3 regions of the Actinomadura sp. NTSP31 genome follow, and region 2 is predicted to be linked to each of the others. Evidence: riboswitches for the same ligand, from Rfam matches in the RefSeq annotation. Region 2 holds a riboswitch; each other region holds the start of a gene.

Region 1 (3,266 bases), on a different contig from region 2:
CCCACAAGATTGTTTACGCCATGCCGAATCGATCTTCGAATTCTCGTGCCGGCGGGGCCGCCAGATGCTCGGCGATGACCAGGAAGGCGATCGGGAACGGCGGCGCCGCAGGATCTCCACTCGGCGTGCCGTCGACGGAGTCGGCGCTGGTCCGAGTGATGTCGAGCCCCCGGGCGAGGTCGCGGGCCGTGAGCATCGTTGCGGCCTCCAACCGCGCCAGGGTGGCGGCCAGGGGTTTGCGGGGTGGGCGGCCGGCAGCGCCGCACAACCCCACCAGCCGCTCGGTGCCCGCGACCTGCTCGGTGAGGCGGGATCGGGAACGCCGACGTGCAGCGCCAGCAGCCGCCCCAGCATCTCGCGTGCCTCGGCTGGGCGCAGCACGTCCAGATCCAGCAGCCGACCGCCCAGCCCGGGCAGCGCGTGCTGGGACGTCACCACCACCGGAAGCAGCTCGGTGACGCCGCTGTCGGTGACGAGTTCGGGGTTCAAGTTCCTGACGGCGCGACCCGGGACGCGAAAAGGGCGGCATCCCGAGTGGGATGCCGCCCTTTTCGTTCATTCGTTACCCGAGGGGCTTGGGGGTGCCCTTCTTGCCGGCGCCGTGGCCCCAGGACAGGACCTGGTACTTGACGCCCTTGAGGTGGCCGACCGAGGTGCCGGTGTCGTACTTGCTGCTCGGCTTGTGGCCGTCGACCAGGTGACGGAAGGTGTAGGTGTCCAGGTCGAGCATGACACCGCGGTGCGAGGGCTCGCCGGGGCCGCGGTCGCCGACAAAGCCGGTGACGCTGCGGCCGTTGTAGGTGACCTTGACCTTGGTGTTCATGGGCCAGCTGGGGCTGGCGAACAGGCCCTTTTGCATCGGCTTGCCGCTGGCGGGGGCGCCGGTGTCACCGTTCACACCCGAGCCGTCGTCCCAGAAGTAGGACGCGGTGGTGCTGCCCGACAGCACGCCGCGGGTCTTGGTCGCGGCCTTGCCGGCGGTGTGGCCGGTGGTGTGGCCGGTGGTGTGGTGCCCGGTCGCCTGCTGGGAGGTGGTGTGGTGCGCCATCGGCTGGTCCGCCGGGGCGCCGTGGGCGCTCTCGACCGCCACGCCCGCGACCAGCAGGCCCGCCAGGGCGGTACCGGTCAGGGCGGACAGGGCGGTGTCGATGGCTCGCTGCTGCATGTGCATCCTTCGCTCGGTGGTCCAGGCACCGGGGGGTCACGCCGCTCAGGGCATGAGGAGTCACACCGTTCGGGCGTGACGGGGTCCGGTGCGCGGCACGCGGTCGTGATCGCGCGGGGGGAGGAAGGGGGGAAGCACCACTGGACGGTGCGGGAAGAAAGGGGGAGGGCGGGGGGCCGTGGTGCGGCCCCGCCGGGGTTACCGGTATTCGGGGTAGCCGTAGCCGGCGACGGTGGAGGTGTCGCGGACCTTTTCCTTGACGGCGTTGCCGGTGTTGCCCTCGATGGTGTTGATGGTGCCGTCGTGGTTGTCCTTCACCACGATGCCGACGTGGTCGATGCCCTTGATGCCGCCGCCGTTCCAGGCGAAGAACACCACGGCGCCGGGCTTGGCGGTCTGCCCGAAGCGGCCGGTCTTTTTGAACCACTGGGCGTGGCTGACGGTGTAGGCGTCAGCGCCCATGCCCTTGGCGCCGGTGTTCTGGCCCAGCCAGGACACGAACATGTCGCACCAGGACTGGCCCTTGTAGACCGAGGCGCTCTTGGCACCGATCCGGTGGGCGTTGAGCTGACCCAGCGAGGAATCGACGTACCAGTCGTTGAACTTGCTGTTACCCGAGGCGTCCTCGTGCGTCCCGACCTGGGTACGCGCCAGCTTGATCACGTCCTGCGCCGAAGCACCGGCCTTACCGCTGCTGGCACCGGCCGCAGCGCCCTCGGCGCCCTTGGTGTCGGCCTTGGAGACGGCGGCGACGTGCACGGTGTTCGCGGGCTGCGCGGGCTTGGTGTCGGCGTGCGCCGCCGGGGTGAGGGAGGCGATGCCGAACGCGCCGGCCACAGACAGCACGGCGCCGGCGGCGACACGGGTGCCGATGCGCTTGGTCAGATCGAAGGTGGGAGCGGTCATGAGAAGGGTTCTCCTGAGGTTCTTCCAGTCCGCCTACCGGGTTAGCTGTCGGGTTCGGGCGTGGAAGTGGCCCTACCGTCACCCCGCGCATGCGGGGGTGCGGATTCACCCCGGTGTTTCGGTGGGTCCCCGGCTCCGCGTGGCCTTTGAAGATCGGCGCTGTGTGCGGACTCGGCGGCGGACGTGCCTTGATCGGCCGTCCTGATGATCAGGGACTCGATGCGCCCTTCGTCAGATCGAAGCGGGCGCCCCGGACGGGCTTCCCCGTCGGTCACACATCCACAACAGGTTCAACCCACCCCATATTTCGTCAAGCCCACCCCAAACCACAGGCCCACCAGCAAAGACAACCCAAAACCCCCACCACGCGGGGGCTCACGGCCAGTCCGCCGGCACCAAAAAAAGTTCGGATGATCTCGCGCCTGGAGGGATGCGGGGCCTCCGGCGGGTCAATCCGGGGGGCCGTATCGCCCGGTACGCCGGTCGTCGTGGTGGTAGGTGGACCACTGCGGGCCCGCGGCTTTACCTGCGGTTGCCCACGCAAACAGGTAACCCTCGCGGGTGGAGACAACAAGATCGGTTTTACCATCGCCGTCCAGATCCCCCGCGGACGGGGACCAGATCGTCCAGCCGCCGGTGAACAGCGGGAACCCGGCGGCCTGCCCGGACCCTCCGAAGGCGTGCAAAGTGGATGTGTCGCCGCCGCCGACGACCTCGGCGCGGCCGTCGCCGGTGACGTCCACGATGATCGGCGAGCCGAGGAAGGCCAGGCCCGTGCGGCGCTGCGGGAAGCCTGGCACGGGCAGGGCCGTGGCGGCGTCGTAGCCGCGCTGGTAGTTGCCGATCGGCTGCCCGCTGCCGGGGAACAGCAGCGCGGCGACCAGGGACGCGGCCCCCGATCCGCCCTCGGTGTAGCCCAGCCGGTTCAGCGGCCCGAACCGGCCGAAGGCCCCGGAGGTGGTGAAGGAGAGCGGGACGTCGGCGGGCAGATGGCCGCCGAGCACGGCGGACGGGTCCAGGGCGGGGTTGGCGAGCGGGCCGAAGTCGCGCAGGATCTTGCCGGTGCCGGAGATCAGGTAGGTGGGGCCGAACGACGGACCCGTGGCCACTTCGTCCTTGCCGTCGCCGTCCACGTCGGCCGTCACGGGCTGGTTGACGCCCTCGGTGATGAACTCCTGGGCGCTCCCGTAGAAGG
Region 2 (3,266 bases):
GCCATGGCGCGCAGCCGCAACGGGCTGCTGGGCCTGTCGTGCACGGGCGAGCCGGCGGGGCGGCTGGTGGGCTGGCTGAACGAGCTGGTCGGCAGCATGGACCCGCCGGCGACGGGCACCGCCCTCGTGGGGCATTACCGGCCGGACCGGCACGTCATGGAATGGACGTGCGCCGGGCACCTGCCGCCGATCCTGGTGCGGGACGGCCACGCCGAGCCGCTGGAGGTCCATCGCGACCCGCTGCTCGGCGCCCTGCCGGACTGGGAGTACAAGACGATCTCCACGGAACTGCGGCCGGGGGATCTGATCTTCCTTTACACCGACGGCCTGGTCGAGCGCCGCGACGCCGATCTGGACGAGCGGATAGCGCGGCTCACCGGCATTCTGCGGGATTCCTCGGCGGGGCCGGAGCTGGCGCTGGACGAGGTGCTCGCGCGGATGGAGCACGACCGGGCGGCCGACGACACCACGATGTTCGCCCTGCACGTGGAGTGACCATCCCCCTGGTCGGGGCCGGCCGGCGGCCGGGGGTGATGCACAGCACACCGGCTCGGGAAGGCGGGGCCGGTGTGATCTGCGACGCGCGCCGGTCCGGGTCCGGGCGACCGAGTCCGCCCGGCGCCATTTGATCATTTTACCTTTTCGGGCGCTCGCGGCGGTTATCGGCATCGCCCTTCCCATAAGGGTTTCCGGCGCCCCGGAGAAAGATCGCAGAGACCGCGCGCCCGGGGGTGCTCGATCATCTCGCGGAGGGGTGCTGACCAGGCAAAAGATCCTTTTGCTCCTGGTTTGCTTTTCCGCTGAGCATTGGTACCTTCTTTCCCGAATCACGCAGCGCGTTCCATGCGTTGCACGCCGGCCGCTTCCATGCGCGGCCGAGGGTCGCGGAGCGGGCTCCGCACGCGACGCGCGCCACACGATGCGCGCCCTCCTCGAGATCAGTCGCTGAGATACATCCGAATATCCGGCACCGCGTTCCGCGGTGCGAGGCCGAGTCCGTCCAGGTCCACCCGACCGGACGGAGCCGGGGACCCAAGGTTCCAGGGGTGAATCGGCGCGTCCGTCAGTACGCGCCGTAGGGCTCTTCCATGCCCGAATCCGTCAGCTAACCCGGTAGGCGTCATGGGAGACAAGGAGATTCCCTGCATGACCGGTCGTTTCGATCGTCTTTTCGAGAACATCGCCCCCCGACTGAGCGCGCTGCGCCTGAACGGCGCCGCCCCCCGCGCCGCGCTCGCCCGCATGAGCCCCGAGGACCGGGCCGTGGGCGTCGCCGTGGCGGGTGTGATGGCCGGGGCGGTCGGGCTCGCGATCTTCAACCCCCTGAGCGGGGACACCGCGTCCGCCGAGACCCCCGCGCAGGCCGCCGCCGCGGTCAGCCGCGAGGGGGCGGTCGCCGGCAGGTCCGAGCACGTCAAGTCCGAGCGGTCCGAGTCCGGGCGCTCGGCGCGCAAGGCGGGCACGGTCGCCGCGTCGACCGTGATCAAGCTGGCGAAGTCGCAGGTCGGCGTGGAGGAGGGCCGGAACGGGTCCACCAAGTACGCGGACTGGTACGCCTCCACCCCGCACGCCGCGGTGACCGCCCGGCGCGACGGCGGCAGCGTCGGCGACTACAAGGGCGCCGAGTGGTGCGACATGTTCGTCTCCTGGCTCAGCGCGCAGACCGGCGTGCGGAACATGGGCTGGGACGCCTACACCGTCCAGCACGCCAGTTGGTTCAAGGACGAGGGCAAGTGGGGCACGAAGGCCCGCCCGGGCGCGGTCGTGTTCTTCGACTGGCAGAACGGGTCCCGCGGCGGGATCGACGGCATCGACCACGTCGGCCTCGTCGTCAAGGACAACGGCAACGGGACGATCAGCACGGTCGAGGGCAACACCGGCAATGCCGTCCAGGAGAAGGTCCGCGACAAGTCCGAAGTCGTCGGCTACGGATACCCGGACTACGCCAAGTCCTGATCGTCGCCACCGCGCGGAAAAGATCGTTTCGTGCGGAAAGAAGGCGCCCGGTTCCGGCCGGGCGCCTTTGGCGTTCCCGGGTGATCTGCCGGGTCCTGTCGGGTAATGCTAAGCATTGACAGCTTTTGATCAGAGTTGGCCCTTGACGCCTCCTTGCGGGAAAGGAATCCCTGCACGCCGAGGAGCGGAAGGGGATGGCCCATGCGGGTGCGCCCGGATGTCAGCGTGGTGGTGATCGCCTACAACGACGCCCGGCGGCTGCCGCGGGCGGTCGCCTCGTCGCTGGCGCAGTCGCTGGGCGGCGTCGAGACCGTGGTCGTCGACGACGCGAGCACCGACGCCACCGGGGAGGCCGCCGACCGGCTCGCCGCCGCGCACCCCGGCCGGGTCCGGGCGGTGCACCTGCCGGTCAACTCCGGGGGCTGCGGCCGGCCGCGCAACGTCGGCGTCGAACGCTCGGACGGCCGGTACGTGATGTTCCTCGACAGCGACGACCTGCTCGACCCGCACGCCTGCCTCAACCTGCTCTCGGCCGCGCAGGAGAGCGGCGCGGACCTGGTCTCCGGGCGCTGCGACCGGGTCTTCCTGGACCTGCCCGAGAACGCCAAGGACCGGGTCCGACCCTGGTATCCGTGGCTGTACCAGCGGAGCACGGTGTACGGGTCGCTGGAGGAGAACCCCGACCTGCTCTACGACACGCTGTCGACCAACAAGCTCTACCGGCGGGACTTCCTGGAGGACGGCGCGCTCCGGTTCGTCGAGCGGCTGCACTACGAGGATTTGCTGTTCAGCGCCGAGGCCTACTTGGCGGCGCGACGCACGGCCCTGATCCCGCACCGGGTCTACAACTGGCTGGTCCGAGACCGGACGGTGATGCCGACGATCTCCAACCGGCGGGACGAGCTGCACAACTTCGCCGACCGGCTGGAGATCCACCGGCGCATCGACATGCTGTTCGAGCTGCGCGGCGCGGACGGGCTGAAGCACGCCAAGGACGTCAAGTTCGTCAATCACGACCTGCTGCTCTACCTGCGCGAGCTGCGCGACCGCGACCCGGTCTACCGGGCCCGGTTCCTGGATCTGGCCGCCGGCTACCTGGCCGGGCTGGACCCGGTGGTGTTCGAGGCCGCGAACCCGCTGCCCGCGATCGCCGCCTACCTGATCAAGGAGGGCGACCAGGCCGGAGCGCTCGCCGCGGCCGAGTACCTCCCGGACAGGGGGTGCGAGCTGCACGCGCCGCTGGTGGAGCGGGACGGGCGGATCTTCTGGGGCGCGGGCCCGCCGCGCGGCGACCTCGGCCGCCGCGTCCT
Region 3 (3,266 bases), on a different contig from region 2:
CGCCGTGGTCCGCGAGTGCCACGAGGAGCTCGCGATCAAGATCCGCCCGCTCCGCCGCGTCGGCGGCGACTGGCGGCTGAGCGAGCGCGCCCTGCTGCGCGTCTGGACCGCCGAGATCGTCGAGGGCGAGCCGCAGGCCCTGGAGCATCTGGCCCTGCGCTGGCTCGCCCGCGACGATCTGTACGACGTGGCCTGGCTCCCCGGCGACCGCCCCGTCATCGCCGAACTGGAACCCGACCTGCGCTGAGGCGGCGGCTCCCTAGGAGATCCGGTTCGCGCCCGCGTAGTCGGACCGGGTGGACAGTTTGGAGATCTTCACCACATCGCCGGTCTGCGGGGCCTGCAGGAACTTGCCGTCGCCGACGTAGATGCCCATGTGGTGCAGGTTGCTGCCGAAGTACACCAGGTCGCCGGCGCGCAGCGAGCCGCGGGAGACCTTGCTGCCGAGCTGGTACAGGTCGCCGGTGTAGTGCGGCAGGCCCGACTTGCCGACCTGGGCGTAGGCCCAGACGACGAGGCCGGAGCAGTCGAAGGAGCTCGGGCCGGCGGCGCCCCAGACGTAGGGGCTGCCGAGCTTGGTGAGGGCCTTGCGGGCCATCTTCGCGGGCAGGTCCGAGCCCTTGATCGTGGCGGTGAGGCCGGACTTGGGGTCGGTGGTGTGGGTGGTGGTCAGCTTGTCGAGGCGCTTCACGACCTCGTCCACCTTGGCCTTGGCGGCCTTGCGCGCCGTCTGCACCTTGGCCTGGGCCTGCTTGACCTGCTCGGTGCGGTCCTGCGCGGCGCGCTGGGCGGCCTCGGCCTGGTCGACCTGCTTCTGCAGGGCGAGGACGGTGGTGGCCTGGTTCTGCTGGAGGTAGGCGGAGTCGGACAGGCTGTCGGCGCTGCCGCCGGAGCTGAAGATCGCGTCGGGCCCGCCGCTCATGTAGTTGGCGGCGGCCAGCTGGGCGAGCCGCTGCCGGGCGGGCGCGGTCTGCTTGACCAGCTGCTGCGCGTACTTGGCGGCGGCCTGCTCGGCCTTGACGGCGTGGCCGAGGTCGACGCGCGTCTTGTTGTACTGCTCGGTGAGCGTCTCCGCCTCGTCGTTCAGCTCTTTCAGGCTCTGCTTCAGGCCCTTCTCCGTGGTGGGGAGGGGACTGGGCGTGCCGGTGGCCGACGGTGCGGCGGCGGGGCCGAAGGGGGTCGCGGCGTGCGCGGCGACGGGCGCGGTGGCGCCGAGGCCGGCGACCAGCAGCACGCCGGCTGCCGCGGCGGGCGCGATGCGCCGCCGGGAACGGGGGTCCGGTGCCAAGCCGGTGTTCTCCTCTCCTTGCTCGCCTACCGGGTTAGCTGACGGGTTCGGGCCAGGAGTCGCCCTACGACGTGCGTCGATTCACCCCAGGGGGATGGGTCCCCGGTTCGTCCGCGGGTGGGTGCCGCGGTGGATTCGGCGGTCCGGCCGCAGCCCCGGGGGGTGGGGCTCCGGACGACCGGATCTCGGGAAGATTACAAAGGATGGGCAAAGATGGCCAATCGGGGCCGCTGGGAGCGACGGGACGGGCGGCTCGGAGCGGGTTGCGCCGTGCGGCAAGTAGAATGAAGGCAGCCGCGCGTCTGCGGCGACTCCCGAACTCTCACGCAAGGCGAGCCCGCATGCCCATCTCCACGCGCGACGACCTCCGGAACGTCGCGATCGTCGCCCATGTCGACCACGGCAAGACGACGCTGGTCGACGCCATGCTCTGGCAGTCAGGTGCCTTCCGCGAGAACCAGGACGTCGACGACCGCGTCATGGACTCCAACGACCTGGAGCGCGAGAAGGGCATCACCATTCTCGCCAAGAACACCGCCGTCCGGCACAACGGCATGACCATCAACATCATCGACACGCCCGGCCACGCCGACTTCGGCGGCGAGGTCGAGCGCGGCCTGTCCATGGTGGACGGCGTCGTCCTGCTGGTGGACGCCAGCGAGGGCCCGCTGCCGCAGACCCGGTTCGTGCTGCGCAAGGCCCTGGAGGCCAAGCTGCCGGTGATCCTGGTGGTGAACAAGACCGACCGTCCCGACGCCCGCATCGACGAGGTCGTGGACGAGACGTACGAGCTGTTCATGGACCTCGACGCCACCGAGGAGCAGATCGACTTCCCGATCGTGTACGCCTCGGGCCGGGCCGGGCGCGCGTCGCTGGCCAAGCCCGCCGACGGCGGCATGCCCGACAGCGAGGACCTGGAGCCGCTGTTCTCGGTGATCACCGAGACGATCCCGGCGCCGTCCTACGACCCGGACGCGCCGCTGCAGGCGCACGTGACGAACCTGGACGCCTCCAGCTACCTCGGCCGGATCGCGCTGTGCCGGGTGCACGCCGGGACGATCAAGAAGGGCCAGCAGGTCGCCTGGTGCCGGCACGACGGCAGCATCGAGAAGGTGCGGATCACCGAGCTGCTGATGACGGAGGCGCTGGCCCGCAAGCCCGCCGACGAGGCGGGGCCGGGCGACATCATCGCGATCGCCGGCATCCCGGAGATCATGATCGGCGACACCATCGCCGACGCGGAGGACCCGCGCCCGCTGCCGCTGATCACGGTGGACGAGCCGGCGATCTCCATGACGATCGGCACCAACACCGGCCCGCTGGCGGGCCGCGAGAAGGGCACCAAGGTCACCGCCCGGATGGTGAAGGACCGGCTCGACCGGGAGCTGGTCGGCAACGTGTCGATCAAGGTGCTGCCGACCGAGCGCCCGGACACCTGGGAGGTGCAGGGCCGCGGTGAGCTGGCCCTCGCGATCCTGGTGGAGAACATGCGCCGGGAGGGCTACGAGCTGACCGTCGGCAAGCCGCAGGTGGTCGCCAAGGAGATCGGCGGGAAGAAGCACGAGCCGGTCGAGCGGCTCACCGTCGACATCCCCGAGGAGCACCTCGGCGCGGTGACGCAGCTCATGGCGGTCCGCAAGGGCCGCATGGAGCACATGACCAACCACGGCACCGGCTGGATCCGGATGGAGTTCCTGGTCCCGGCGCGCGGCCTGATCGGGTTCCGCACCGAGTTCATGACCGAGACGCGCGGCACCGGCATGGCGCACCACGTGTTCGAGTCCTACGAGCCGTGGTTCGGCGAGCTGCGCACCCGGCCGTCCGGCTCGCTGGTCGCCGACCGGTCCGGCGCCGCGACCGCGTACGCGATCACGAACCTGCAGGAGCGCGGCACGTTCTTCGTCGGGCCGACCACCGAGGTGTACGAGGGCATGATCGTCGGGGAGAACTCGCGCTCCGACGACATGGACGTCAACAT

What was found. Region 2 has a riboswitch for cyclic di-AMP ahead of ACA514_RS17545 (CHAP domain-containing protein). Riboswitches for the same ligand answer to the same signal wherever they lie in the genome.
Region 1: linked by a shared signal. The riboswitch ahead of ACA514_RS21790 (CHAP domain-containing protein) and the one ahead of ACA514_RS17545 (CHAP domain-containing protein) in region 2 are both predicted to bind cyclic di-AMP.
Region 3: linked by a shared signal. The riboswitch ahead of ACA514_RS28980 (NlpC/P60 family protein) and the one ahead of ACA514_RS17545 (CHAP domain-containing protein) in region 2 are both predicted to bind cyclic di-AMP.

Annotation. Positions count from the first base shown of each region.
Region 1 covers NZ_JBGNUT010000012.1:184,943-188,208, forward strand. The annotation lists gene ACA514_RS21780 (hypothetical protein) at 14-211, opposite strand; gene ACA514_RS21785 (hypothetical protein) at 563-1,165, opposite strand; gene ACA514_RS21790 (CHAP domain-containing protein) at 1,364-2,071, opposite strand; cyclic di-AMP (ydaO/yuaA leader) riboswitch at 2,088-2,240, opposite strand; gene ACA514_RS21795 (FG-GAP-like repeat-containing protein) at 2,521-3,266, opposite strand, start outside.
Region 2 covers NZ_JBGNUT010000009.1:139,001-142,266, reverse strand. The annotation lists gene ACA514_RS17550 (PP2C family protein-serine/threonine phosphatase) at 1-495, shown strand, start outside; cyclic di-AMP (ydaO/yuaA leader) riboswitch at 979-1,136, shown strand; gene ACA514_RS17545 (CHAP domain-containing protein) at 1,147-1,956, shown strand; gene ACA514_RS17540 (CDP-glycerol glycerophosphotransferase family protein) at 2,158-3,266, shown strand, end outside.
Region 3 covers NZ_JBGNUT010000019.1:20,728-23,993, forward strand. The annotation lists gene ACA514_RS28975 ((deoxy)nucleoside triphosphate pyrophosphohydrolase) at 1-247, shown strand, start outside; gene ACA514_RS28980 (NlpC/P60 family protein) at 260-1,288, opposite strand; cyclic di-AMP (ydaO/yuaA leader) riboswitch at 1,296-1,422, opposite strand; gene typA (translational GTPase TypA) at 1,630-3,266, shown strand, end outside.